DNA from 4 places in the Streptomyces sp. NPDC047974 genome. Region 1 is predicted to be linked to each of the others. Evidence: riboswitches for the same ligand, from Rfam matches in the RefSeq annotation. Region 1 holds a riboswitch; each other region holds the start of a gene.
What was found. Region 1 has a riboswitch for cobalamin ahead of metE (5-methyltetrahydropteroyltriglutamate--homocysteine S-methyltransferase). Riboswitches for the same ligand answer to the same signal wherever they lie in the genome.

Region 2: it holds a riboswitch for cobalamin, as region 1 does, so the genes downstream of both, AB0E19_RS34100 (ABC transporter substrate-binding protein) here and metE (5-methyltetrahydropteroyltriglutamate--homocysteine S-methyltransferase) in region 1, are expected to answer to the same signal.
Region 3: it holds a riboswitch for cobalamin, as region 1 does, so the genes downstream of both, cobN (cobaltochelatase subunit CobN) here and metE (5-methyltetrahydropteroyltriglutamate--homocysteine S-methyltransferase) in region 1, are expected to answer to the same signal.
Region 4: it holds a riboswitch for cobalamin, as region 1 does, so the genes downstream of both, AB0E19_RS25405 (energy-coupling factor ABC transporter permease) here and metE (5-methyltetrahydropteroyltriglutamate--homocysteine S-methyltransferase) in region 1, are expected to answer to the same signal.

What each region holds. Positions count from the first base shown of each region.
Region 1 covers NZ_JBEZNU010000016.1:144,290-150,091, reverse strand. Annotated here, with positions in the region: gene AB0E19_RS23350 (NADP-dependent oxidoreductase) at 1-458, shown strand, start outside; gene AB0E19_RS23345 (NAD(P)-dependent oxidoreductase) at 489-1,328, shown strand; gene AB0E19_RS23340 (dienelactone hydrolase family protein) at 1,435-2,169, opposite strand; cobalamin riboswitch at 2,384-2,535, shown strand; gene metE (5-methyltetrahydropteroyltriglutamate--homocysteine S-methyltransferase) at 2,718-5,036, shown strand; partial or broken gene AB0E19_RS23330 (acyl-CoA thioesterase) at 5,257-5,595, shown strand; gene AB0E19_RS23325 (TetR/AcrR family transcriptional regulator) at 5,629-5,802, opposite strand, start outside.
Region 2 covers NZ_JBEZNU010000039.1:4,730-10,531, forward strand. Annotated here, with positions in the region: gene AB0E19_RS34080 (PP2C family protein-serine/threonine phosphatase) at 1-253, shown strand, start outside; gene AB0E19_RS34085 (hypothetical protein) at 279-764, opposite strand; gene AB0E19_RS34090 (ABC transporter ATP-binding protein) at 824-1,648, opposite strand; gene AB0E19_RS34095 (iron chelate uptake ABC transporter family permease subunit) at 1,645-2,619, opposite strand; gene AB0E19_RS34100 (ABC transporter substrate-binding protein) at 2,727-3,767, opposite strand; cobalamin riboswitch at 3,933-4,057, opposite strand; gene AB0E19_RS34105 (metalloregulator ArsR/SmtB family transcription factor) at 4,144-4,542, opposite strand; gene AB0E19_RS34110 (heavy metal translocating P-type ATPase) at 4,637-5,802, shown strand, end outside.
Region 3 covers NZ_JBEZNU010000022.1:87,217-93,018, forward strand. Annotated here, with positions in the region: gene AB0E19_RS27445 (MarR family transcriptional regulator) at 1-174, opposite strand, end outside; gene AB0E19_RS27450 (DoxX family protein) at 267-614, shown strand; gene cobN (cobaltochelatase subunit CobN) at 662-4,303, opposite strand; cobalamin riboswitch at 4,343-4,478, opposite strand; gene AB0E19_RS27460 (cobalamin biosynthesis protein CobG) at 4,558-5,802, shown strand, end outside.
Region 4 covers NZ_JBEZNU010000019.1:82,734-88,535, forward strand. Annotated here, with positions in the region: gene AB0E19_RS25385 (hypothetical protein) at 1-641, opposite strand, end outside; gene AB0E19_RS25390 (ATP-binding cassette domain-containing protein) at 733-1,575, opposite strand; gene cbiQ (cobalt ECF transporter T component CbiQ) at 1,572-2,321, opposite strand; gene AB0E19_RS25400 (energy-coupling factor ABC transporter substrate-binding protein) at 2,328-2,684, opposite strand; gene AB0E19_RS25405 (energy-coupling factor ABC transporter permease) at 2,684-3,382, opposite strand; cobalamin riboswitch at 3,411-3,633, opposite strand; gene AB0E19_RS25410 (SDR family NAD(P)-dependent oxidoreductase) at 3,688-4,503, opposite strand; gene AB0E19_RS25415 (AraC family transcriptional regulator) at 4,681-5,625, shown strand; gene AB0E19_RS25420 (PTS fructose transporter subunit IIA) at 5,711-5,802, opposite strand, start outside.

The DNA.
Region 1 (5,802 bases):
CCGTCCAGATCGCGAAGGCCCGCGGCGCGTACGTCATCGGCACCGCCAGCGCGCCCAAGCACGAGTTCGTCCGCTCGATCGGCGCGGACGAGGTGATCGACTACCGCACCACCGACTTCCGCGACGCCGTCCGGGACGTCGACATGGTGCTCGACCCGCTCTCCGGCGACACCCGCGCCCGCTCCCTCGACGTCCTGCGCCCCGGCGGCGTCCTCGTCTCGATCCTGCCGGGAGGCGACCCCGACGAGGCCGCGAAGGCCGCGGCCCGCGGGGTCCGCGTGGAGTCCCTCCTCGTCGAGGCGGACCACACCGGCATGAACGCCGTCGCGGAACTGGCCGCCTCCGGCGCCCTGCGCGCCCACATCGAGGCCGTCTTCCCGCTCGCCGAGGCGGCCAAGGCACACGCCCTCGGCGAGACGGACCGCACGACCGGCAAGATCGTGCTGACCGTCCCGTAACGGCCGCGGGGATCTTCTAGGCTGGGGCCCATGCGGGTACTCGTCGCGGGCGCCACCGGCGCCGTGGGCCGTCAGCTCGTCCCTCGCCTGGAGGCGGCGGGGCACGAGGTCGTGGGCATCTCCCGGCGCGGTCCGCGCCCGGTGGACGTGCTGGACGCCGGAGCCGTCCTACGGGCGGTGGCCGAGGCCGCGCCCGACGCGGTGGTGCACCAACTCACCGATCTCGGCGGGGCAAACGGCGCCGCGAACGACCGGGTGCGCGTCGAGGGGACACGCAACCTCGTGGACGCGGCCCGGGCGGCGGGCGTCGGCCGCGTCGTCGCGCAGTCGATCAGCTGGGCGTACGCGCCCGGCGACGCGCCCGCCGACGAGTCCGTACCGCTCGACGCGACGCGGGAGCAGCCCCGGGCCCGGATCGTCGCCGGAGTGCGGGCGCTGGAGGCCACGGTGGCCGAACTCCCGACGGCCGTCGTCCTGCGGTACGGGATCCTCTACGGTCCGGGCACCTGGTACGCGCCCGGCGGCGCGGTGGCGGCCGCCCTCGCCGGGGACACCGGGGCCCGCTTCCTGGGCAGCACGGCCGCCGACGCGTCGGTGAGCTCCTTCGTGCACGTCGCGGACGCGGCGGACGCCGCCGTACGAGCCCTGTCCTGGCCCTCCGGCACGTACAACGTCGTGGACGACGAGCCGGCCCCCGCGCACGCCTGGCTGCCGCTGCTCGCGCGGGCACTGGGGGTGCCCGCGCCGGAACGGACCGCGGGCCGGACGCCCTGGGCCCGAGGGGCGCTCAACACCCGGGCCCGCGGTCTCGGTTGGGCTCCCGCCCGGCCGTCCTGGCGGACCGGCTTCGCGGACCAGGGCGACGCGTAGGCCCTCGCCCCCCGGGCGCCCACGGCTCCGGACACCCGGGCCCCGCCACGACGGCGGCGCGCAGTCGCCCCTTCGAGGACGCCCGGTCGTCGGGCACGCCGGGAGACTACGGAGCGTCCGGCCGGACGGGCAGGCACTCGGCGAGCAGGGCGACGATGTCACTCCAGGCCCGCTGTGCGTGCCGCGGGTGATAGCCGACGCCGGGACGCACGGTGTGGTCGACCGGCGGGTGGTGGAAGGCGTGCAGGGCCCCTCCGTAGACCACGAGGCGCCAGTCGACGCCCGCGGCCTCCATCTCCGCGGCGAACGCGTCCCGTTGGGCGGGCGGCATGATCGGGTCTTCCGAGCCGACCCCGGCCCATACCGGGCAGCGAATGCGGGCCGCCTCGCCCGGCCGGCCCGTGATCAGTCCGTTGACCGTCCCGATCGCGCGCAGGTCGACGCCGTCACGGCCGAGTTCGAGGGCGACCGCGCCGCCCGTGCCGTAGCCGACGGCGGCGATCCGGTCGGGGTCCGTCCGTGGTTCGGCACGCAGCACGTCGAGCGCGGCGTGACCGATTCCCCGCATCCGGTCGGGGTCGGCGAGCAGCGGCATGCACCGGGCCAGCATCTCCTCCGGATCGCCCAGATAGCGTCCACCGTGGAGGTCGAAGGCCAGCGCCACGTACCCCAGCTCGGCCAGGGCCTCGGCCCGGCGGCGCTCGACGTCGCCGAGCCCCACCCCCTCGGGTCCGATCAGGACCGCGGGCCGGCGCCCGGCGCCGGCCGGGAGCGCGAGGTGTCCGATCATCGTCAGGTCGTCGGCCGGGTAGGCGACCGTGCGCGTGGTGACCGTCGTCATGTGGCTTGACGGTAATGACCGTTGCGCCCGTTCGGGGGCGTGTTCACCGACGGCAGACAGCGGTCCGTCGGGTCGGGCCCGCGGTGCCGCCCGGGCGCCGGCGGGTGGCTCATGTCACGTCCCACGGGTCGGACATCCGCCGACGGCCGGTGGGGCGGACCCGTAGGGTGGCCCGTGCAGCTGGTTCGCCCCGCACGCCATGCGGGCGCGTCGCAAGAGGGAACCCGGTGGGAATCCGGGACTGCCCCGCAGCGGTGAGCGGGAACGACCGCCGTCATACGCACTGGACCCGACATACCGGGTCTGGGAAGCGACGGCCAGTAGGTGTCCTCCACGAGGAGGGCGTGCCCGCGAGTCCGAAGACCTGCCCGTTGCCCGCACGCGGACCGTTCCGCGCGCGGCCATCCGGTGACCTCGAGGGCGGGTCGGCGCACATATCGGACGGGCGACCGTGCCATGCCGCACCCGCGTACCGTCCGGTCCGTCGCCCCTTCGCGTCCTCGTCCGGTCCCCGGATCTCAGGGATTCATCTCGCGAAGGAGATCTCCGTGACCACGAAGTCCGCAGTCGCGGCAGCACGGGCCACCGTGTACGGCTACCCCCGCCAGGGACGGAACCGCGAACTCAAGAAGGCGATCGAGGGCTACTGGAAGGGCCGGGTCACCGCCGACGCCCTCCGCGCCACCGCCGCCGAGCTCAGGAGTGCGCACTGGCGGCAGCTGGCCGGAGCCGGCATCCACGAAGTGCCCACCGGTGACTTCTCGTACTACGACCACGTCCTCGACACCACGCTCATGGTCGGCGCCGTCCCCGCGCGCCACCGGGAGGCCGTCCACGCCGACGCCCTCGCCGGCTACTTCGCGATGGCCCGCGGCACGCAGGACGTCGCCCCGCTGGAGATGACCAAGTGGTTCGACACGAACTACCACTACCTCGTGCCGGAGTTGGGCCCCGACACGGTCTTCGCGGCGGACTCGGCGAAGCAGGTCACCGAGCTGAAGGAGGCCCTCGCCCTCGGGCTGACGGCCCGCCCCGTGCTGGTCGGTCCGGTCACGTACCTGCTGCTGGCCAAGCCGGCCCCCGGTGTGGCGGCGGACTTCGAGCCCCTGACCCTCCTGGACCGCCTGCTGCCCGTCTACGCCGAGGTCCTCGCCGATCTGAGGGCCGCCGGCGCCGAGTGGGTCCAGCTCGACGAGCCCGCCCTGGTCCAGGACCGCACCCCCGCCGAACTCGACGCCGCCGCCCGCGCCTATCGCGACCTCGGCACCCTCACCGACCGGCCCAGGCTGCTCGTCGCCTCCTACTTCGACCGGCTCGGCGACGCCCTGCCCGTGCTCGCCAAGGCACCGGTCGACGGGCTCGCACTGGACTTCACCGGCCCGGCCGCCGCCAACCTCGACGCGCTGGCCGCCGCGGGCGGCCTCCCCGGCAAGCGGCTGGTCGCCGGCGTGGTCGACGGCCGCAACATCTGGATCAACGACCTGCACCGGTCCCTCACCACCCTGGGCACCCTCCTCGGACTCGCCGGCCAGGTCGACGTCGCCGCCTCGTGCTCCCTGCTCCACGTACCGCTCGACGCGGCGGCCGAGAAGGACGTCGACCCGCAGATCCGGCGCTGGCTGGCCTTCGCGAAGCAGAAGACCTGCGAGATCACGACGCTCGCCACGGGCCTGGCCCGGGGCACCGACGCGATCACCGGCGAGCTGGCGGCCAACCGCGCCGCCCTCGCGTCCCGCGCCAACTCGCCGATCACCCGCGACCCGGCCGTGCGCGCCCGCGCCGAGGCCGTCACCGAGGCGGACGCCCGCCGTCCCCAGCCGTACGCGGAGCGGGCCGCCGCCCAGCGGGCCCACCTCGACCTGCCCCTGCTGCCGACCACCACCATCGGCTCCTTCCCGCAGACCGCCGAACTGCGCGCCGCCCGCGCCGACCTGCGCGCCGGACGCATCGACGCCGCCGGCTACGAGGAGCGCATCCGGGCGGAGATCCGGGACGTGATCTCCTTCCAGGAGAAGACCGGGCTCGACGTGCTGGTGCACGGCGAGCCCGAACGCAACGACATGGTGCAGTACTTCGCCGAGCGGCTCGACGGCTACCTCGCCACGCGGCACGGCTGGGTCCAGTCGTACGGCACCCGCTACGTCCGCCCGCCGATCCTCGCCGGCGACGTGTCCCGCCCGGCGCCGATGACGGTGCGCTGGACCACGTACGCCCAGTCCCTCACCGGCAAGCCGGTCAAGGGCATGCTCACCGGCCCGGTCACCATGCTCGCCTGGTCCTTCGTCCGCGACGACCAGCCCCTCGCCGACACCGCCCGTCAGGTGGCCCTCGCCCTGCGCGACGAGGTGGACGACCTGGAGGCCGCCGGGACGTCGGTGATCCAGGTCGACGAACCCGCGCTGCGCGAGACCCTGCCTCTGCGCCGCGCCGACCACCCGGACTACCTCGCCTGGGCCACGGCGGCGTTCCGCCTCAGCACCGGCGGCGTGCGGCCGGACACCCAGGTCCACACCCACATGTGCTACGCCGAGTTCGGCGACATCGTCCAGGCCATCGACGACCTCGACGCCGACGTCATCAGCCTGGAGGCCGCCCGCTCCCACATGCGGGTCGCCCACGAGCTCGCCGCCCACGGCTATCCGCGCGAGGCCGGTCCCGGCGTCTGGGACATCCACTCCCCGCGTGTTCCTTCCGCGGAGGAGGCCACGGCCCTCCTCCGAGAGGGACTCGCGGCGATCCCCGCCGAGCGGCTCTGGGTCAACCCCGACTGCGGCCTGAAGACCCGCGGCTGGGCCGAGACCCGCGCCTCGCTGGAGCACCTCGTGGCGGCGGCCCGTGCCCTCCGCGACCGGCTGCCGCCCTCCTGACCCGCGACCGGTAGCCTCCGGCCTCCCCCCGGCCCGGACCGGGCCGGGGAGGCCGGAGGCGTCGTCCGTGCCCGCGCGCCGACACCCCTGGCACGCGGCGCAGCCCCGCCGCGACTCGCGAAGGAGAGTTGACGTGGCCGATGCCACCGCCACCGGCCCCGCCCCCGTGTCCCGTCCGGTCAAGACGCCGGACGACTCCCGGGTGGCCCTCGCCCACATCATGAGCGAGCACGACACCAACCTCTACGGCACCATCCACGGCGGTGTGGTGATGAAGCTCATCGACGACGCCGCCGCGGCGGCGGCCGGGCGTCACGCCGACGGCCCCGCCGTCACCGTCTCGGTCGACCGCATGACCTTCCTCTCCCCCGTCCGCGCCGGGGACCTGCTCAGCGTCCAGGCGGGACTCGAACGCGCCGGCCGCACGTCCATGACGGTCGGCGTGCGGGTCACCGCCGAGCGGTGGAACAGCACCGGCCCCGCCACCGAGGTCGCCACGGCGTTCCTGACCTTCGTCGCCGTCGGCGCCGACGGGTCCCCTCGCCCCGTCCCGGCGCTCGACGTGTCCCTGCCCGGCGTGAGCTGAGCTTCGTCAGCCCTGGCCGGTGGGACGCAGTTCGCGTTCGAGCGCGGCCAGGGCGAACGCGTGCGGGGAGGCGTGCTGCCAGCGGGAGCGTCCGAACATCACGTCCTCGGAGAGCCCGCTCAGCATGGCCACCGCCCGGACGGTGAACTCGGGGAGGTCCACGTCGGCGAAGTGCCCGAG
Region 2 (5,802 bases), on a different contig from region 1:
GGCCTGGGCCGGCGCCGGGGACGATCCGTCGGCGCTCCTCGACCGGCTGCGGGCCGACCTCCAGACGTACGCGGGCGGCCACCTCGGCGACGACGCGGCGCTCGTCGCCGTACAGAGGACCGGCGCGACTGCGGACCCGGCTCCCGCCCCGGACCCGGCTCCGGCTCCCGACCCGGCTCCCGCCCCCGACCCGGCTCCCGCCCCGGCTCCGGCTGCGCGGCCGGGCGCCGGGCCCGGCGGCGAGGCGGGGTGAGCGCACCGCTCCCTGGCGCGGTCCTTCACTCCTCCGCGGCCAGTGCCTCCGCCGCCTCGGCCGTGAAGGTCTCGCAGGCGCGCTCCACGGCCTCTCCCCGGGCGAGCATGTCGGCCCGGTCGGCGGCGAAGAAGATCTCCCGGGTCCGCGTCAGGATCTCGGCGGCCTGCTCGGCGAGCCGTCGCGCGGCCGGTCCCGAGGCGACGAGCCGCAGCCGGAGGACACCGCTGCGGACCTCGACGTAGAGGCGGTGCGACTCCGCCCGCGCCGCGCGGGCCGCGTCCGTGTCCGGCGCCCCGTGGTGGCTCGTCCACCGGTCGTACTGGGCGCGCCGGTAGTCCTCAGCCGAGGCGACGAACCCGGCGCAGGCGTCGAGGAGGCGCTGGTGGCCGCGCTCCTGGCCGGCGCGGGCCGCCGACCGGAGCGCGGTCTTCTCCTGGTAGCGGTGGGCGACGACGGCGCCCAGCAAGGTTCCGATGACGGCGATGGCCGCCGCGATGATGCCCGACACGGCGACCAGTCGACCATCCGGCGGCCCGCCCCGACAGGGCGCGAACAGGCCACCGCCCGTCAGGCGTCCCGGCGCGCCGTGCCGAGGAACCGGATGTGGGGGCGGCCGTCCGGGCCGGGACGGGTGACGGCGGCGCGGACGCCGTAGACGTCCGCGACGAGCCGCTCGGTGAGGACCTCGCGCACCGGCCCGGCCGCCACCACGCGCCCCTCGCGCAGCACCACCAGGTGGTCGCAGTGCATCGCGGCGAGGTTGAGGTCGTGCAGCGCCACGACGCAGGTCAGCGGCAGGGCCGAGACCAGGGCCAGGAGGTCCAGCTGGTGCTGGATGTCGAGGTGGTTCGTCGGCTCGTCGAGCAGCAGCTCGCGCGGCTCCTGGGCGAGGGCGCGGGCGATCTGGACCCGCTGCCGCTCGCCGCCGGAGAGGGTGCGCCAGGTGCGGTGGGCCCGGTCGGTGAGGCCGGTGCGGGCCAGCGCGGACCGTACGGCCTCCTCGTCGGCGGCCGCCGCGGGCGACCAGGCCCGGCGGTGCGGGATGCGGCCGAGGCGCACGGCGTCGGCCACCGTGAGGTCCACCTGCGTGTCGGCGTGCTGCTCGACGACCGCGACGCGCCGGGCGAGCGCGCGGCGCGGCACGGCGGCGAGCGGCGCGCCGTCCAGGGTCACCACCCCGGCGTCCGGCGCCAGGACGCCCGCCAGGACGCGCAGGAAGGTGGACTTCCCCGAGCCGTTGGGGCCGAGCAGCCCGGTGAGCGTGCCCGGGCGCGGTGCCAGCGTCACGCCGTCCAGGACGAGGGCGCCCCCGGCCGTGCGGGAGACCCGCTCGGCGCGGAGCCCCGCACCGGCGTCGACGGGAGGCGTGCGGGTCGGCGGTGTGCCGGTCATCGGCCGCTCCGGGTGCGGTACAGGACGAGGACGAAGGCGGGGACGCCGATCAGCGACGTCACCACGCCGACCGGCACCTCCTGCGGGTCGAGGACCGTGCGCGCGAGGGTGTCGGCCCAGACGAGGAAGACGGCACCGGCGAGCGCGGTCAGCGGCAGCAGCCGGGCGTGCCCCGGGCCGGCGAGGGCGCGGACCGCGTGCGGCAGCACCAGGCCGACGAAGCCGATCGCGCCCGCCGAGGACACCAGGACGGCGGTCAGCAGCGCGGTCACGGAGAGCAGGACGAGGCGGGTCCGCGCCACGGACACGCCGAGCGCGGCCGCCGCGTCCTCGCCGAACGCGAAGGCGTCGAGCGTACGGGCGTGTCCGCCGCACACGAGGAGCGCGCCGGCGAGGACGGCCGCGCACGCCCCGACGTCGGTCCAGTCCGCCCCGCCGAGCGAGCCGAGCAGCCAGAAGAGGACGCCCCGGGTGGTCTCGGCGTCGGCGGCGGTCATCACGACGAAGGAGGTCAGGGCGGAGAAGAGCTGCATCGCCGCGACCCCCGCGAGGACGACGCGGTCCGTCGACCCGCCCAGGGTGTGGCTGAGCAGCAGGACCAGGGCGAAGGAGCAGACCGCGCCGAGGAAGGCGCCGCCGGTGACGGACACCAGGCCGCCGCCGGCACCGAGGACGACGACCGCGACCGCGCCGGTCGACGCGCCGGAGGAGACGCCGAGGACGAAGGGGTCGGCGAGCGGATTGCGCAGCAGCGACTGCATCACCGCGCCGCAGACGGCGAGCCCGGCCCCGCACACGGCGGCGAGGAGGGTACGGGGCAGCCGCAGGTCCCAGACGATGCCCTCGCGGATCGTGCTCAGGCCGGACGGCTCCCCGCCGAGGCGTGCGGCGACGACGGACCAGGCGTCGGCGACCCGGATGTCGGCGGGGCCGAGGGTGACGGCGAGCGCGACCGAGACGCAGAGGAGCACGACCCCGGCCGCCCCGGCGAACGGCGTGAGCGCACGGGAGGACCGCGCGGAGGCGGCGGCGGAAGTGGCGGCGGAAGTGGAGGTCGAGGTCGAGGTGGAGGTGGAGGTCACTTCGCGAGCCCGTGCGTGCGCAGGGCGGCCGCCAGCTGCTCGATGCCTTCCACGGTGCGGATGGTGGGGTTCATGGCCTGGCCGCTGAGGATCACGTACCGCTTCTTCCGGACCGCCGTCATGTTCCGGGTGACCGGGTGCGACTCCAGGAACTCGATCTTCTTCGCGGCGCTCTCGGCCGACTGCGCCTTGCGGGTCAGGTCGGCGATCACCAGCACGTCGGGGTCGCGGTCGACGACCGTCTCCCAGTTGATCTGCGGCCACTCCTCCTTCGTGTCGTCGAAGACGTTCCGCACGCCGAGCGTCCCGCTGATGATCCCCGGCGCGCCGCAGCAGCCGGCCATGTACGGCCCCTGGGAGTCGGAGAACCAGTACAGGACGGACGCGTCCCCGAAGTCGGCCCCGGCCTTGGCCTTCTCCACCCGGGCGCGGAGCTCCCCGACGAGCTTGTCGCCGCGCTCCGGAACCCCGAAGATCCGTGCCAGGTCGCGGACTTCGCCGTACACGGCGTCCATCGTGAGCGGCTCGGTGCGCACGCCGTCGCCGTCGCCGCCGTTGTCCTTGCCGACGCAGTCGGCGGGGGAGAGGTACGTGGGGACGCCGAGCTTCGTGAACTGCTCGCGGGGCGCCACCCCGCCCTTGCCCAGGGTGTAGAGGAAGGAGGCGCTGACGAAGTCGGGTTCGGCGTCGAGCACCTTCTCGAACGACGGGTAGCGCTCGGCGAGCCGGGGCACGGACGCGTTCGCCTTCTCCAGGCCCTTGAGCACCGGGTCCGTCCAGGTGGCGGTGCCCGCCATCCGGTCGGCGAGGCCGAGGGAGAGCAGGATCTCGGCCGACCCCTGGTCGAGGGCGACGGCCCGGCGGGGCGCGGCGGCGACCTCGACGCGCTGTCCGCAGTTGTCGAGGCGGACGGGATACCCGGCGCCGTCCGCCGCCTTCGCTCCGGACGGGCCGGGCGACGCCGTCCCGCCGGCGCCGCAGCCGGCCGCGAGCACGGCACCGGCCACGAGCAGCACGGCGGAACGGACGGAACGCACGGAACGAGAAGAGCCGGCGGATCGGGAGGGACGGGGGGAACGGGCGGTGTGCGCGAAGGGCACGGGGAACGGCACGGGGAAGGATCCTCTGCGTCACGGCTCATGCGCGGAGCCTGATGTACGGTGCTCCCCGGGCGCCGTACGACCGCCGCCCGGGCCGCCAGCAGGTCTTCGGACTCGGGGTCGTCCGGACGGAACGCCTTCCCAGGCCCCCTCGGGGCCCAGTGGCCGATGTCCCGCCCGTCACCCTCACCGCTGCGCGTCAGTTCCGGATTCCCACCGGATTCCCTGACCTCCGCACGGACCGCGTGGATCCGTGCAGGGGTGCGACTGGCCCTGGCAAGTTACCACGACCGGATCTTGCTCCCCGGCGGGGCTACTCGCCCGCGGCGGCGCCCGTACGGGCGGCCGGCGCGTCGAGCTCGGCGGGCAGGTCGCGGACGCCGAGGCGCAGGTGCTCGACGTGGTGCAGCGCCTGGTCGAGGAGTTCGGCGACGTGGTTGTCGTAGAGGGCGTAGACGATCGAGCGGCCGTGGCGCTCGCCGGTCACCAGACCGAGGTTGCGCAGCAGACGGAGCTGGTGGGAGCAGGCGGAGGGCTCCATGCCGACGGCCGTGGCCAACTCCCCGACCGAGGAAGGTCCTTCGCGCAGGCGCGCCAGGATGTACAGCCGCGAGGGCGTGGCGAGGGCCTGGAGCGTCGCGGCGACGTCGGTGGCGCCGACCGCGTCGAGGCGCTCGCGCGTGGTGCTGGTGGCAATCGGTCCGTGGCCCATGTGACCATGATACGGACGACACCTGAAGACCTATTCATGTGTTCCTGTATGGTGGGCGCATCGTCCCGCCGGCCCCGTGAAGGGTTGCTTCGTCATGTCCTCCGTCCTGCAGAGCCCCGGGCCGCAGACCCCCGCCGCCCCGTCGCCCCGCCCCGGCCGCGTACCGCCCCGCCGGCGCACCCGCGTCCTGGCGCTGCCCGAAGCCCGCTGGGCGCTCGCGGCCCTGCTGCTCTTCCTGGCCGCCCTCCCGCTGTACCTGCTCGGCGCGCCGGCCTGGCTGTGGGGCCCGCTGTTCGCGGCCACGTACGCCACCGGCGGCTGGGAGCCCGGCTGGGAGGGCCTGAAGGCCCTCGGGGAACGGACCCTGGACGTGGACCTCCTGATGGTGGTGGCCGCGCTCGGCGCCGCCGCCATCGGCCAGGTCCTCGACGGCGCGCTGCTCATCGTCATCTTCGCGACCTCCGGCGCGCTGGAGGCCGTCGCCACCGCCCGGACCGCCGACTCCGTACGCGGCCTGCTCGACCTGGCGCCGGAGACGGCGACACGGCTCGCGGGCGACGGCACGGAGGAGGTCGTCCCGGCCGGCTCCCTCGCCGTCGGCGACGTCGTCCTCGTCCGGCCCGGTGAGCGGATCGGCGCCGACGGCCGCGTGCTCGACGGCGCGAGCGACGTCGACCAGGCCACCATCACCGGGGAACCGCTGCCCGTGGCCAAGCAGCCGGGCGACGAGGTCTTCGCCGGCACCCTGAACGGCTCCGGCGCCCTGCGCGTGCGGGTCGAGCGCGACCCCTCCGAGTCGGTGATCGCCCGGATCGTGGCGATGGTCGAGGAGGCCGCCGAGACCAAGGCGCCGACCCAGCTCTTCATCGAGAAGGTCGAGCAGCGCTACAGCATCGCCATGGTCGCCGTCACCCTGCTGATCTTCACGATCCCGCTGCTCCTGGGCTCCGACCTCCGGTCCACCCTGCTCCGGGCGATGACCTTCATGATCGTCGCCTCCCCGTGCGCCGTCGTCCTCGCCACCATGCCCCCGCTCCTCTCCGCCATGGCCAACGCCGGCCGCCACGGCGTCCTGGTGAAGTCCGCCGTGGTCATGGAACGCCTCGGCCAGATCGACGCGGTGGCCCTGGACAAGACCGGCACCCTGACCGAGGGCACCCCGTACCTCACGGACCTGCACCCGCTGACGGCCCCCGCCCCGGACTCCGACGCCCCCGCCCCGGACGCCGACGCCCATGCCCTCGACGCCGACGCGCTCCT
Region 3 (5,802 bases), on a different contig from region 1:
CATGGCGGCGGCCAGGTCGCGCTGGCTCATGGGCGCGGGGGCGAGCTGCATGAGGGCCATCGCGTTGCGCGGGTGCAGCCCGGCGACGCCCAGGGCGGAGCGGATGCGCGCGCCGGTGAGCTCCCCGCGGAAGGAGAGGAGGAAACCGAGCCGGTCGGTCGGGAGGGCTGCCATGCCGTCCACCGTAACAACAACGACATTGTGGAGCGAGATAAATCGTTGTTACGCTTCAACGGTTTCCTCCCCCGGATCGTTGGAGTGCCCCCATGTTCATCGGTTACGTCGTCCTCGCCGCACTGCTCGCCCTCGCCATGACCGGCTCCGCCGTCGCGACCTTCACCCGCAACCCCGCGGTCGTGGGAAGCATGACGAAGGTGGGCGTACCGGACGGCTGGCTGCCGTGGCTGGGCACGGCGAAGGTGGCCGGGGCGCTGGGACTGCTCGCGGGCCTGGTGGTCCCGGTGCTCGGCGAGGCCGCGGCGGTCGGCCTGGTCCTCTACTTCATCGGCGCGGTGATCGCCCACGTCCGCGTCAAGGACTACGCCATGGCGCCGGCCCTCGTCCTGACGGTCCTCCCGGCCATCGCCCTCGTCCTGCGCATGGCCAGCGCCTGAGCGGCCCCCGCCGTCCCGCGAGGGAACGGCGGGGGGCACCGGGAAGGCTAGGCGCCGTCCTCCAGGTCGCCTTCCGTCTCCAGGAAGACCTGGCGCAGGGCGGCCAGCGTCTCCGGGTCCGGCTTCTCCCACATGCCGCGCGACTCCGCCTCCAGGAGGCGCTCGGCGATGCCGTGCAGGGCCCAGGGGTTGGCCTCCTTGAGGAAGGCCTGGTTGGTCTCGTCGAGGACGTACTCCTGGGTGAGCTTGTCGTACATCCAGTCGGCGACGACACCGGTCGTGGCGTCGTAGCCGAAGAGGTAGTCGACGGTCGCCGCCAGCTCGAAGGCGCCCTTGTAGCCGTGGCGCCGCATCGCCTCGATCCAGCGCGGGTTGACCACGCGGGCCCGGAAGACCCGGGAGGTCTCCTCGACCAGCGTGCGCGTGCGGACGGTCTCCGGGCGGGTCGAGTCGCCGATGTACGCCTCGGGGGCCGTGCCCCGCAGCGCGCGGACGGTCGCCACCATGCCGCCGTGGTACTGGAAGTAGTCGTCCGAGTCGGCGATGTCGTGCTCGCGGGTGTCCGTGTTCTTCGCGGCGACCGCGATCCGCTTGTACGCGGTCTCCATCTCCGCGCGCGCCGGCCGGCCTTCGAGCCCGCGCCCGTACGCGTACCCGCCCCACACCGTGTACACCTCGGCGAGGTCCGCGTCGGTGCGCCAGTCCCGCGAGTCGATCAGCTGGAGGATGCCCGCGCCGTACGTGCCCGGCCGCGAGCCGAAGATGCGGGTCGTGGCGCGGCGCTCGTCGCCGTGCTCGGCGAGGTCGGCCTGGGTGTGGGCGCGGACGTAGTTCTCCGAGTCCGGCTCGTCCAGGCCCGCGACCAGCCGGACGGCGTCGTCGAGGAGGCCGATGACGTGCGGGAACGCGTCCCGGAAGAAGCCGGAGATGCGCAGCGTGACGTCGACGCGCGGGCGGCCCAGCTCCTCCGGCGGGATCGGCTCCAGGCCGTTGACGCGGCGCGAGGCCTCGTCCCACAGCGGGCGGACGCCCAGCAGCGCCAGCGCCTCGGCGACGTCGTCGCCGGCGGTGCGCATCGCGCTCGTCCCCCACAGGGAGAGGCCCACCGAGGTCGGCCACGCGCCGTTGTCCTCGCGGTAGCGGGTCAGCAGCGAGTCCGCGAGCGCCTGCCCGGTCTCCCAGGCGAGCCGGGACGGCACGGCCTTCGGGTCGACGGAGTAGAAGTTCCGGCCGGTCGGCAGCACGTTGACCAGGCCGCGCAGCGGCGAGCCGGACGGCCCGGCGGGCACGAAGCCGCCGTTCAGGGCGTGCACGGCGTGCGTCAGCTCGTCGGTGGTGGCGGCGAGACGCGGCACGACCTGCTCGCAGGCGAAACGGAGCACGGGCACGACCCGCGCCACCGCCCGGGGGTACCAGTCGCCGCCCATCGGCGCGGGCCCCAGGGCCGCCTGGGCGGCGGCCTCGACGGCGTCCACCGACCAGCCGGCGGCCTCCATCGTCTCGACGGCCGTCCGGGCCATCGCCTCGTACCGGTCGGTCTCGGACCGCTGCCGGGCGGCCTCGTCCAGGCCGAGCGCCTCGCGCAGACCGGGCAGCGCCTGCGTGCCGCCCCAGATCTGGCGGGCGCGGAGGATGGAGAGGACCAGGTTGACCCGCTCCGGGCCGGTGGGCGCGCCGCCGAGGACGTGCAGGCCGTCACGGATCTGGGCGTCCTTGACCTCGCACAGCCAGCCGTCGACGTGCAGCAGGAAGTCGTCGAAGCCGTCGTCCTCCGGGCGCTCCTGGAGCCCGAGGTCGTGGTCGAGCTTGGCGGCCTGGATGAGGGTCCAGATCTGGGCGCGGATCGCCGGCAGCTTCGCCGGGTCCATGGAGGAGATCTGCGCGTACTCGTCGAGGAGCTGCTCCAGGCGCGCGATGTCGCCGTACGAGTCGGCGCGGGCCATCGGCGGCACGAGGTGGTCGACGAGGGTGGCGTGGACGCGGCGCTTGGCCTGGGTGCCCTCGCCCGGGTCGTTGACGAGGAACGGGTAGACCAGCGGCAGGTCGCCGAGGGCCGCGTCCGGGCCGCAGGCGGCGGACAGGCCGGCGTTCTTGCCCGGCAGCCACTCCAGGTTGCCGTGCTTGCCGAGGTGGACCATCGCGTCGGCGCCGAAGCCGCCGTCCTCCGCGCGGGCCGCGATCCAGCGGTAGGCGGCCAGGTAGTGGTGGGAGGGCGGCAGGTCGGGGTCGTGGTAGATCGCGATCGGGTTCTCGCCGAAGCCGCGCGGCGGCTGGATGAGGACCAGCAGGTTCCCGCGGCGCAGGGCGGCGAGGACGATGTCGCCCTCCGGGTTCCGGGACCGGTCGAGGAACATCTCGCCGGGCGCGGGGCCCCAGTGCTCCTCGACCTGCTCGCGCAGCTCGGCCGGGAGTTCGGCGTACCAGCGCTTGTAGTCGGCGGCCGGGATGCGGACCGGGTTCTTCGCCAGCTGCTCCTCGGTGAGCCAGTCCTGGTCGTGGCCGCCGGCCTCGATGAGGGCGTGGATCAGCTCGTCGCCGTCGCCGGAGACCAGGCCCGGGAGGTCGGCCTCGGGCCCGAAGTCGTACCCCTCCTCGATCAGCCGGCGCAGCAGGGCGACGGCGGAGGCGGGGGTGGCGAGGCCGACGGCGTTGCCGATGCGGGAGTGCTTGGTCGGGTACGCGGAGAGGACGAGGGCCAGCCGCTTCTCCGGGTTCGGGATGTGCCGGAGACGGGCGTGGCGGACGGCGATGCCGGCGACGCGGGCGGCGCGCTCGGCGTCGGCGACGTACGCGGGCAGGCCGTCGGCGTCGATCTCCTTGAAGGAGAACGGGACGGTGATGAGCCGGCCGTCGAACTCGGGGACGGCGACCTGGCTGGCCGCGTCCAGCGGCGACAGGCCCTCGTCGTTCTCCTCCCAGTTCGCCCGCGAGCCGGTCAGGCACAGCGCTTGGAGGACGGGCACGTCGAGCGCGGCGAGCGCGCCCGCGTCCCACGCCTCCTCGTCGCCGCCGGCCTGCGCCGCGGCCGGCTTGGTGCCGCCGGCGGCGAGGACGGTGGTGACGATGGCGTCGGCGCCGCGGAGCTCGGCGAGCAGCTCCTCCTCGGGGGCCCGCAGCGAGGCCACGTACAGCGGGAGCGCGCGGGCCCCGGCGTCCTCGATCGCTTCGCAGAGGGCGCCGACGAAGGCGGTGTTCCCGCTCATGTGGTGGGCGCGGTAGTAGAGCACGGCGACCGTCGGGCCCTCGGTGACGCGGGCGGTGCGCTCCAGCGGGCCCCAGGTGGGGGCGGCCGCCGGGGCCTCGAAGCCGTGGCCGGTGAGGAGGACGGTGTCGGAGAGGAAGCGGGCCAGCTGCTCCAGGTTGGCGGGGCCGCCGTGCGCGAGGTAGGCGTGCGCCTCGGTGGCGACGCCGACCGGCACCGTGGAGGCACCCATCAGCTGGGCGTCGGGGGCCTGTTCGCCGCTGAGGACGACGACCGGCTTCCCGGTGGCGAGGATCGCGTCGAGCCCCTCCTGCCAGGAGCGGACGCCGCCGAGGAGGCGGACGACGACGAGCTCGGCGCCGTCGAGGAGGCCTTCGAGGTCGCCGAGCGGGAGACGGGAGGGGTTGGCGAAGCGGTACTCCACCGGCCCCCCGGCCGCACGGGCGCTGAGCAGGTCGGTGTCGGAGTGCGACAGCAGCAGGAGCATGGCGAGGCTCAGGCCTTCCTCGGGGTTGTCCGCGCCCCGGGTGGTCGTGGGTCGGCGGGGAGTTCCTGACTCACCCGTACCGATGGCCGGTACGGGCTCACAGTGGCGGGACCGCGCCGGATTCTCACCGGGCTTCCTCCCCGGGGCCCTGGGACCCCATGCCGATCTGCATAGTAAGGCGTGGCGTCGGCGGGCCGGAGGGGGCCCGAGAGTCGGCCGGATCACACTCGGTGGCCGCCCGGTTCCCCGTGGGTATGCTCGCCGCCATGCCGCCGACCCCGCCCCCCTCGCCCGAACCGGGCGAAGCGCCGACAAGGGACCGTGGCGACGCGTGCCCCGGGGCGCTCCGGCTGCACGCCGCCGCCGACGGGCTCCTCGCCCGACTCCGCCTGCCCGCCGGACGCTTGACGTCACGTCAGGTCATGGTCCTGGCCGACGCGGCGGAGTCGCTGGGCGACGGCAGCCTCTCCGTCACCTCGCGCGGCAACGCCGAGCTGCGCGGCCTGCGCGACGGCTGCGGCGCCGGTCTCGCCGCGCTCCTCGCCGACGCGGGCCTGCTGCCCTCCCCCACCCACGAGCGGGTCCGCAACATCGTGGCCTCCCCGGCCGCCGGCCTCGACGGACTCGGCCACGCCGACGTGCAGTTGTGGGCCCGCGCCCTGGACGCCGCGCTCTGCGCGGAGCCCCGCGCGGCGGCCCTCTCCGGCCGCTTCCTCTTCGCCCTCGACGACGGCCGCGGCGACGTCGCGGGCCTCGGCGGCGATGTGACCTTGATCGCAGCACCGGACGGCGCCGCGTTCCTGACGGCGGGCACCGAAACCTTCCGCCTGCCGGGCGCCGGAGCCGGCGGAGCCGGGCACGCGGCAGCAGCCGGGTCCGCCGCCGGAACAGCCGGAACCGCCGTCCGCGCCGCCCTGGCCTGCGCCCTCGCCTTCCTCGACGCCGCCGAGGCCGCCGGCACCGGGGCGTGGCGCCCGCGCGAGCTGCCCGGCGCGCACCTCCCGGACTGGGCCCGCGCCCTGGCCCGCGCGGCGATCACCGCGGAGCCCGTGCCCTCCTTCGCCCCTCCCCCGGCGGCCCTCCCGCCCGCACCCGGTCCGCTCGGCGACCACGCCCTGCACGTCCTCGCCCCCCTCGGCCGGCTGACCGCCGGGCAGCTGCGGGCGCTCGGCGCGGGCGCGGACGAGGTGCGGCTCACCCCCTGGCGCGGGGTCGTCGTGGCGGGCCCGGCCCCGGACCTGCTCCCCGCCCTCGCCGCGCACGGCCTGGTCACCGGCCCGGCCGACCCCCGCACCGGCGTCACCGCCTGCACCGGCACGCCCGGCTGCGCCAAGTCCCTCGCCGACGTGCGGGCGGACGCGGCGCGCGCGCCCGGCGGGCCGCTGCCCGTGCACTACTCCGGCTGCGCGCGCCGCTGCGGACATCCGCACGGCACCCGGATCGAGGTCACCGCCCTCGGCCCCGACACGTATCTGCTGGACGGCGTCCCCGTCCCCCGT
Region 4 (5,802 bases), on a different contig from region 1:
AAGGCCCCCGCGCGGCACGGACGGCAGACGAAGACGTACCCCAGCTGCCCTCCGAGGTTCATCGAGGTCCGCGCCTCGAACCCCTCCTCCAGATGCGCCGCGAACTCCATCGCCCCGGCGCAGGAGGGGCAGTCGGGCCGGCGGTCGTCGGGCAGGTAGGAAGGCTCCCCGCCGAGCGAGCCGAGCACCTCGCGCTGCTTCCCGAACCGCTCGTCGGGCTCCCGCCGCCACCCGGCACGGGCCACGTCGTACGCGTCGGGGTCGAGGTCGCCGTCGGGCTCCAGCTCCTCCGGAGCGAGCGTCACCACCTCCGAGCGGATCGCCGAGGTGACCGGCAGCAGCGTCAGCCCCGTCTCCGGCACGGCCACCGGCAGCAGCCCCTCCCGGGGGAAGAGGTGCACCCGGTTCGCGCCCGCGGTCGCGTCCCAGGTCTCGCAGCCCCCGGGGTCGTTCTGGCACACGAACACGGACAGGACGCCGTCCTCGACCGGGAGATGGGCGAAGAACCGCAGCGGCTCCCCGCAGCAGGAGCCGCACACCGGCCAGTCGAAGCCCGCCGGAGCCAGCGGAAGGCCGCCGGTGCGCGGGACGTCGGCGTCGGCCGGCGCGGGACCGTCGTAGATCATCAGCTCTGTCTGCATGGGCAGAGACTAAGGGGGGCCACCGACAGGGCCGGGCGAACCCCTTGAGGAGGACGGCGTCCTGGGCCCGGACGCCGTCCGCCGGGGGCGCTCAGCGCACCCGGTCCAGCAGCAGGTCCAGGTCCTCCGCCGTCCGCGGCGCCGGTACGCCCTCCGGCAGCAGCCCCTGCGCCCGCAGCAGCCGGCCCACCGAGACCGCCCACGGGCGCCGCAGCCGGGCCGCGTCCAGCAGCGCGTCGTCCGCCAGCAGCTCGGCCGGCGCGCCGGTGCGCAGCCCGGCGGGGGAGAGGACCGCGGCCTCGTCGGCCCAGCGCAGCGCCAGGTCCACGTCGTGCGTGGCCATGACCACCGTCGTACCCGCAGCCCGCAGCCGCTCCAGGGTCTCCAGGAGCCGCTCCTGACCGTGCGGATCGAGACCGGCCGTCGGCTCGTCCATGATCAGGACCCGGGGGCGCATCGCCACCGCGCCCGCGATCGCCGCCCGCTTCCGCTGCCCGTAGGACAGCAGGTGCGTCGGCCGGTCCGCGAGCGCCGTGATGTCCAGCGCCTCCAGCGCCTCCGCCACCCGGAGCCGTACCTCGTCCTCCGGCAGCCCCAGGTTCATCGGCCCGAAGGACACGTCCTGCGCCACCGAGGCGGCGAAGAGCTGGTCGTCCGGGTCCTGCACCACCAGCTGCACCGAGGTCCGCAGCCGGGTCAGCCCCTTCCGGTCGTACGCCACCTCGGCGCCGTCCAGGAGCAGCGCCCCGCTCCCGCACCGCAGCCCGCCGCTCAGGAGCCGCAGCAGCGTCGTCTTCCCGCCGCCGTTGCGCCCGAGCAGCGCGACCGCCCGCCCCTCGTGCACGGCGAACCCGACATCCGTGAGGACGGCGGGGCCGTCCTCGTACGCGAAACCCGCGCCGACCAGCTCCACGACCGGGGTGGGGGTCGTCATGGCAGAAGCCTTTCCAGTACGAGGGTGAGGGCGACGAGCCCCGCGAGGAGGCCGCCCGTCGCCACGAGGAACGGGCGGGAGACGGGCGCCTCGGGCAGCAGGACCCGCAGGGTGCCGTCGTAGCCGCGCCCGGCGAGTCCGGTCTGGAGCCGCTGCGCCCGGTCGAAGGCCCGGACGAACGAGGTCGCGCCGAGCCCCGCCATCGAGCGCCACACCGCGGCCCGGGTCGTCGCCCCGAGCCGCGCCGCCTGCGCCTGCCGCACCTTGCTCTGCGCGTCGAGCAGCAGGAAGACGATCCGGTACATCACCAGGGCCACGTCCACCACCGGCGCCGGCACCCCGGCCCTCACGAGCCGCGGCAGCACGTCCGACACCGGCGTGGTGAAGGCGAACAGGAGCACGCCCAGCGAGGCCGACGCCGTCCGCAGCAACAGCTCGCCCGCGTGCACCGGACCGTCCGGCGCCCAGGCGACGGGACCACCGGGCCCGCCCACCGAGAACAGCAGCGGAACGGCTCCCGTGACGCAGAAGCCCAGCGGGATCCGGAAGGCCCGCCACAGCTGCCGGCCCGGCACACCGGCCGGACCGAGCAGCACGGCGAGGGTCGCCGCGGCGACCAGGAGCGCCCCCGGCCACGGCGGCAGGCAGACCGCGCACAGCGTCAGACCGAAACCGAGCAGGGCCTTCTCCGCCGGATGGCGGCGGCGCCAGCGACTGCTGTGCGCCGCCGCGTCGATCGGCAGCATCGGCGGCTACGCGCCCTTGTCCGCGCCCTGGGCGGGCACGGTGCCCTCGGCGCGGGCCGCCGCCCGCTCCTCGCCCTGCCGCCGGCCGCGCCGCAGCCCGAAGTAGTACGCGAGGACACCGGCGCCCAGCGCCGCCTGGAGCGAGAACAGCGCCGACTCGATCTCGCCGGACGGCGGCTCGTACAGCGGCGAGAACCACGGCTCGTAGTCCGGCTCGATCTCCGTGATCGCCGTCTCCGCCTCGGCGTCGGCGCCGGTGAACGGCTCCTCCTTGTGGTCGCCGAGCCCCAGCGCCAGCGGCAGCACGGCCAGCGCCGCCACCAGCAGGAGCAGCAGACCGTTGATCTTCGTGTTCCTGCTCATCACGCCGTCGCCTCCTCGCGCCGCTCCGCCTTCTTCGGCGCGGCGAGCACGCCGAGCCGCAGCAGATCGCCCTTGCTGGACTGGGTGAGCAACCGCATGACCAGGACGGTCAGCAGCCCCTCGCTCACCGCGAGCGGAATCTGCGTCACCGCGAAGATCCCGCCGAACTTGGCGAGCGAGCCCGCCACGCCGCTGCCCGGGTCGGGGAAGGCGAGGGCCAGCTGGACGCTGGTCACGCAGTAGGTGGAGAGGTCGGCGACGAACGCGCCGAAGAACACCGCCACCATCAGCGGCGCCCCGGACCGCCGGACCAGCAGATAGGTGCCGTATCCGGCCCACGGACCGACGATCGCCATCGAGAAGACGTTCGCGCCCAGCGTGGTCAGCCCGCCGTGGGCGAGCAGCAGGGCCTGGAACAGCAGGGTGATCGTGCCGAGCACCGCCATGATCGGTGGCCGGAACAGGATGGCGCCCAGCCCCGTACCCGTAGGGTGGGAGCAACTGCCGGTCACCGAGGGCAGCTTGAGTGCGGACAGGACGAAGGTGAAGGCGCCGGAGGCGCCGAGCAGCAGGGTGGACTCGGGGTTGGCGCGCACCTCGCGGGTGAGCGCGCGGACGCCGTGGACGACGAACGGAGCCGATGCGACGCCCCAGGCGGCCGCGTGGACGGGGGGCAGATACCCCTCGGCGATATGCATGATCGGGAGACCCTCTCCAGCACCTCGTGGATGGACAACGCGCCCTGGCCGGTCTCCTGGCTGACGGTAGTGCCGCCCGACTCCGCCTTCCCACCCCGCGACGGTCTCCCGCGGCGGAGCAGTGGCTTCCCCGAAGGGACGGAGCCGGACCTCCCGATCACAGTGGCGAGGGCCGCACCGGTACTGCACCGGTTTCCCGAACACCAAGGCCCTGTGACATTAGTGTGTTGACCTGCTTCATCACAATGCGGGGTCGGTCACTCGCGCTCCGAAGCACCCGGCCGGGGCGCCGCCGCCCCCCGTGCTCAGCCCTGCGCCCGCACCGACAGCTCCTGCCAGTCCGCCCAGGTCCTGAGCCGGTCGGCGTAGACCTGCGGCAGCATCTCGTTTCCCTGGGTGCCGAGGAAGACGCGCAGCGGCGGCTCGTCCGCGTCGACGACCTCCAGCAGCGCCCGCCCGGCGGCGGCCGGGTCGCCCAGGTCCAGCGTCGCGACGAACGCGCCGAGCGCCTCGCGGGCGCCGTCGTACGCCGGGATCGGCTCCGAGTGGACGGCCGACTCCCCACCCCAGTCGGTGGCGTACGCGCCCGGCTCGATCAGCGTGACCTGGATGCCGAGGTCCGCCACCTCCTGCGCCAGCGACTCGGTCAGCCCCTCCAGCGCCCACTTCGAGGCGTGGTAGCCGCCGACCAGCGGCCAGGCCGCGACGCCACCGGTGGAGGAGATCTGCACGATGTGGCCGCCGCCCTGCTCGCGCAGGTGCGGCAGCGCGGCCTGGGTCACCCACAGGGCGCCGAACAGGTTGGTCTCCAGCTGGTCGCGCAGCGCCCGCTCGGTCAGCTCCTCCACGGCGCCGAACAGGCCGTACCCGGCGTTGTTGACGACCACGTCGAGCCGGCCGAAGTGCTCCCTGGCCCGCCCGACGGCCGCGAACACCGCGTCCTTGTCGGTCACGTCCAGGGTCAGGGCGAGCACGGCGTCGCCGTACCGCCCGGACAGGTCGGAGAGGTTCCCCGCGTCGCGGGCGGTGGCGGCGACCCGGTCGCCGCGGTCCAGGGCGGCCTCGACGAACCGCCGGCCGAAGCCGCGCGACGAACCGGTGACGAACCAGACCTTGCTCATGGGTTTCTCCCTCGCGTCAGGGGCCGCACGGGGGTGCGGCCGGGCCGTCGTGGACGTCGGCCCGCGCTCCACACTAGGAAGCCCTCGCCGGACGCTCCATGACGAAAGCTCTCCTCTTTTTGCCCGTACGTCTCATCCGCTGCGACGCAAGGTGGCTCCTCGCCTACGCTCACGGCCATGGACGTACTCGCCGACATCATGGCCGCGACCCGCTTCACCGGCGTGCTGCTCAACCAGCTGCGCTCCGGCCGGCCCGACTGGGGCTGCGGGATCGCGCCCCTGCCCACCGCGGGCTTCCACCTGGTCGCCGAGGGCGTCTGCTGGCTGCGCGTGCCCGGCCGGGCGCCCCTGCGGCTCGTGCCCGGCGACCTGGTGCTGCTGCCGCACGGCGACCCGCACGAGCTGACGGGTTCTCCGGAAGCGGTCGCCGTGGCCTACCCGGACCTGGAGGCGGCCCATCCGCCGGGCCGCGAAGGCGTCGTCGACCTCGGCGGCGACGGCCCGGTCGTACGCGTCGTGTGCGGCAAGTTCGCCTACGAGGGCGTCACCGGACGGCACCCCGTCCTGGCCGCCCTGCCCCGGGTCGTCCACCTCCCCGGCATGAGCGCCGACCCCGAACTCCAGGCCACCGTACGGCTGATCGCGGCCGAGACCACCCGCCGGCGCCCCGGGGCCCAGGCCCTCGCGACGCGGCTCACCGACGTGCTGTTCGTGCAGGCGGTCCGCGCCTGGCTGGAGCGCGGCGCCGACGGCGAACCGGGCGAGCCGTCCTGGCTGACGGCCCTGCGCGACCCGCGGATCGGGACCTCGCTCTCCCTGATGCACGAGGAGCCGCAGCGCGCGTGGACGGTGGAGGGCCTGGCCCGCGCCGTGGCGATGTCCCGGGCCGCGTTCGCCCGCCGGTTCAAGGACCTCGTCGGCAGCACCCCGCTCGCCTACCTGGCCGAGCTGCGCGTCGACCTGGCCGCCCGCCTCCTGCGCGACACCGACTCCCCGGTCGGCGACATCGCCCGATCCGTCGGCTACGCCTCCGAGTTCGCCTTCTCCCGCGCCTTCTCCCGCCGTCACGGCCTCCCGCCGGGCCGCTACCGCCGTCACGCACCCGCGACGGCGGGAGCGTGACGGGGCGACGCGTGCCGGGGGCCCACGCCGACGTGGGCGGCCGACGACGGCTGACGGCGGTGGGCGGCTCGCGGCGGTGGCCGGGTCAGACCTTGCGGTAGTCGTACGCCTCCGCGGCCGCGGCCGCGACCGCGTCGAGGTCGCCGCCCGCGCTCGCCGTCACCAGCGCGGCCACCG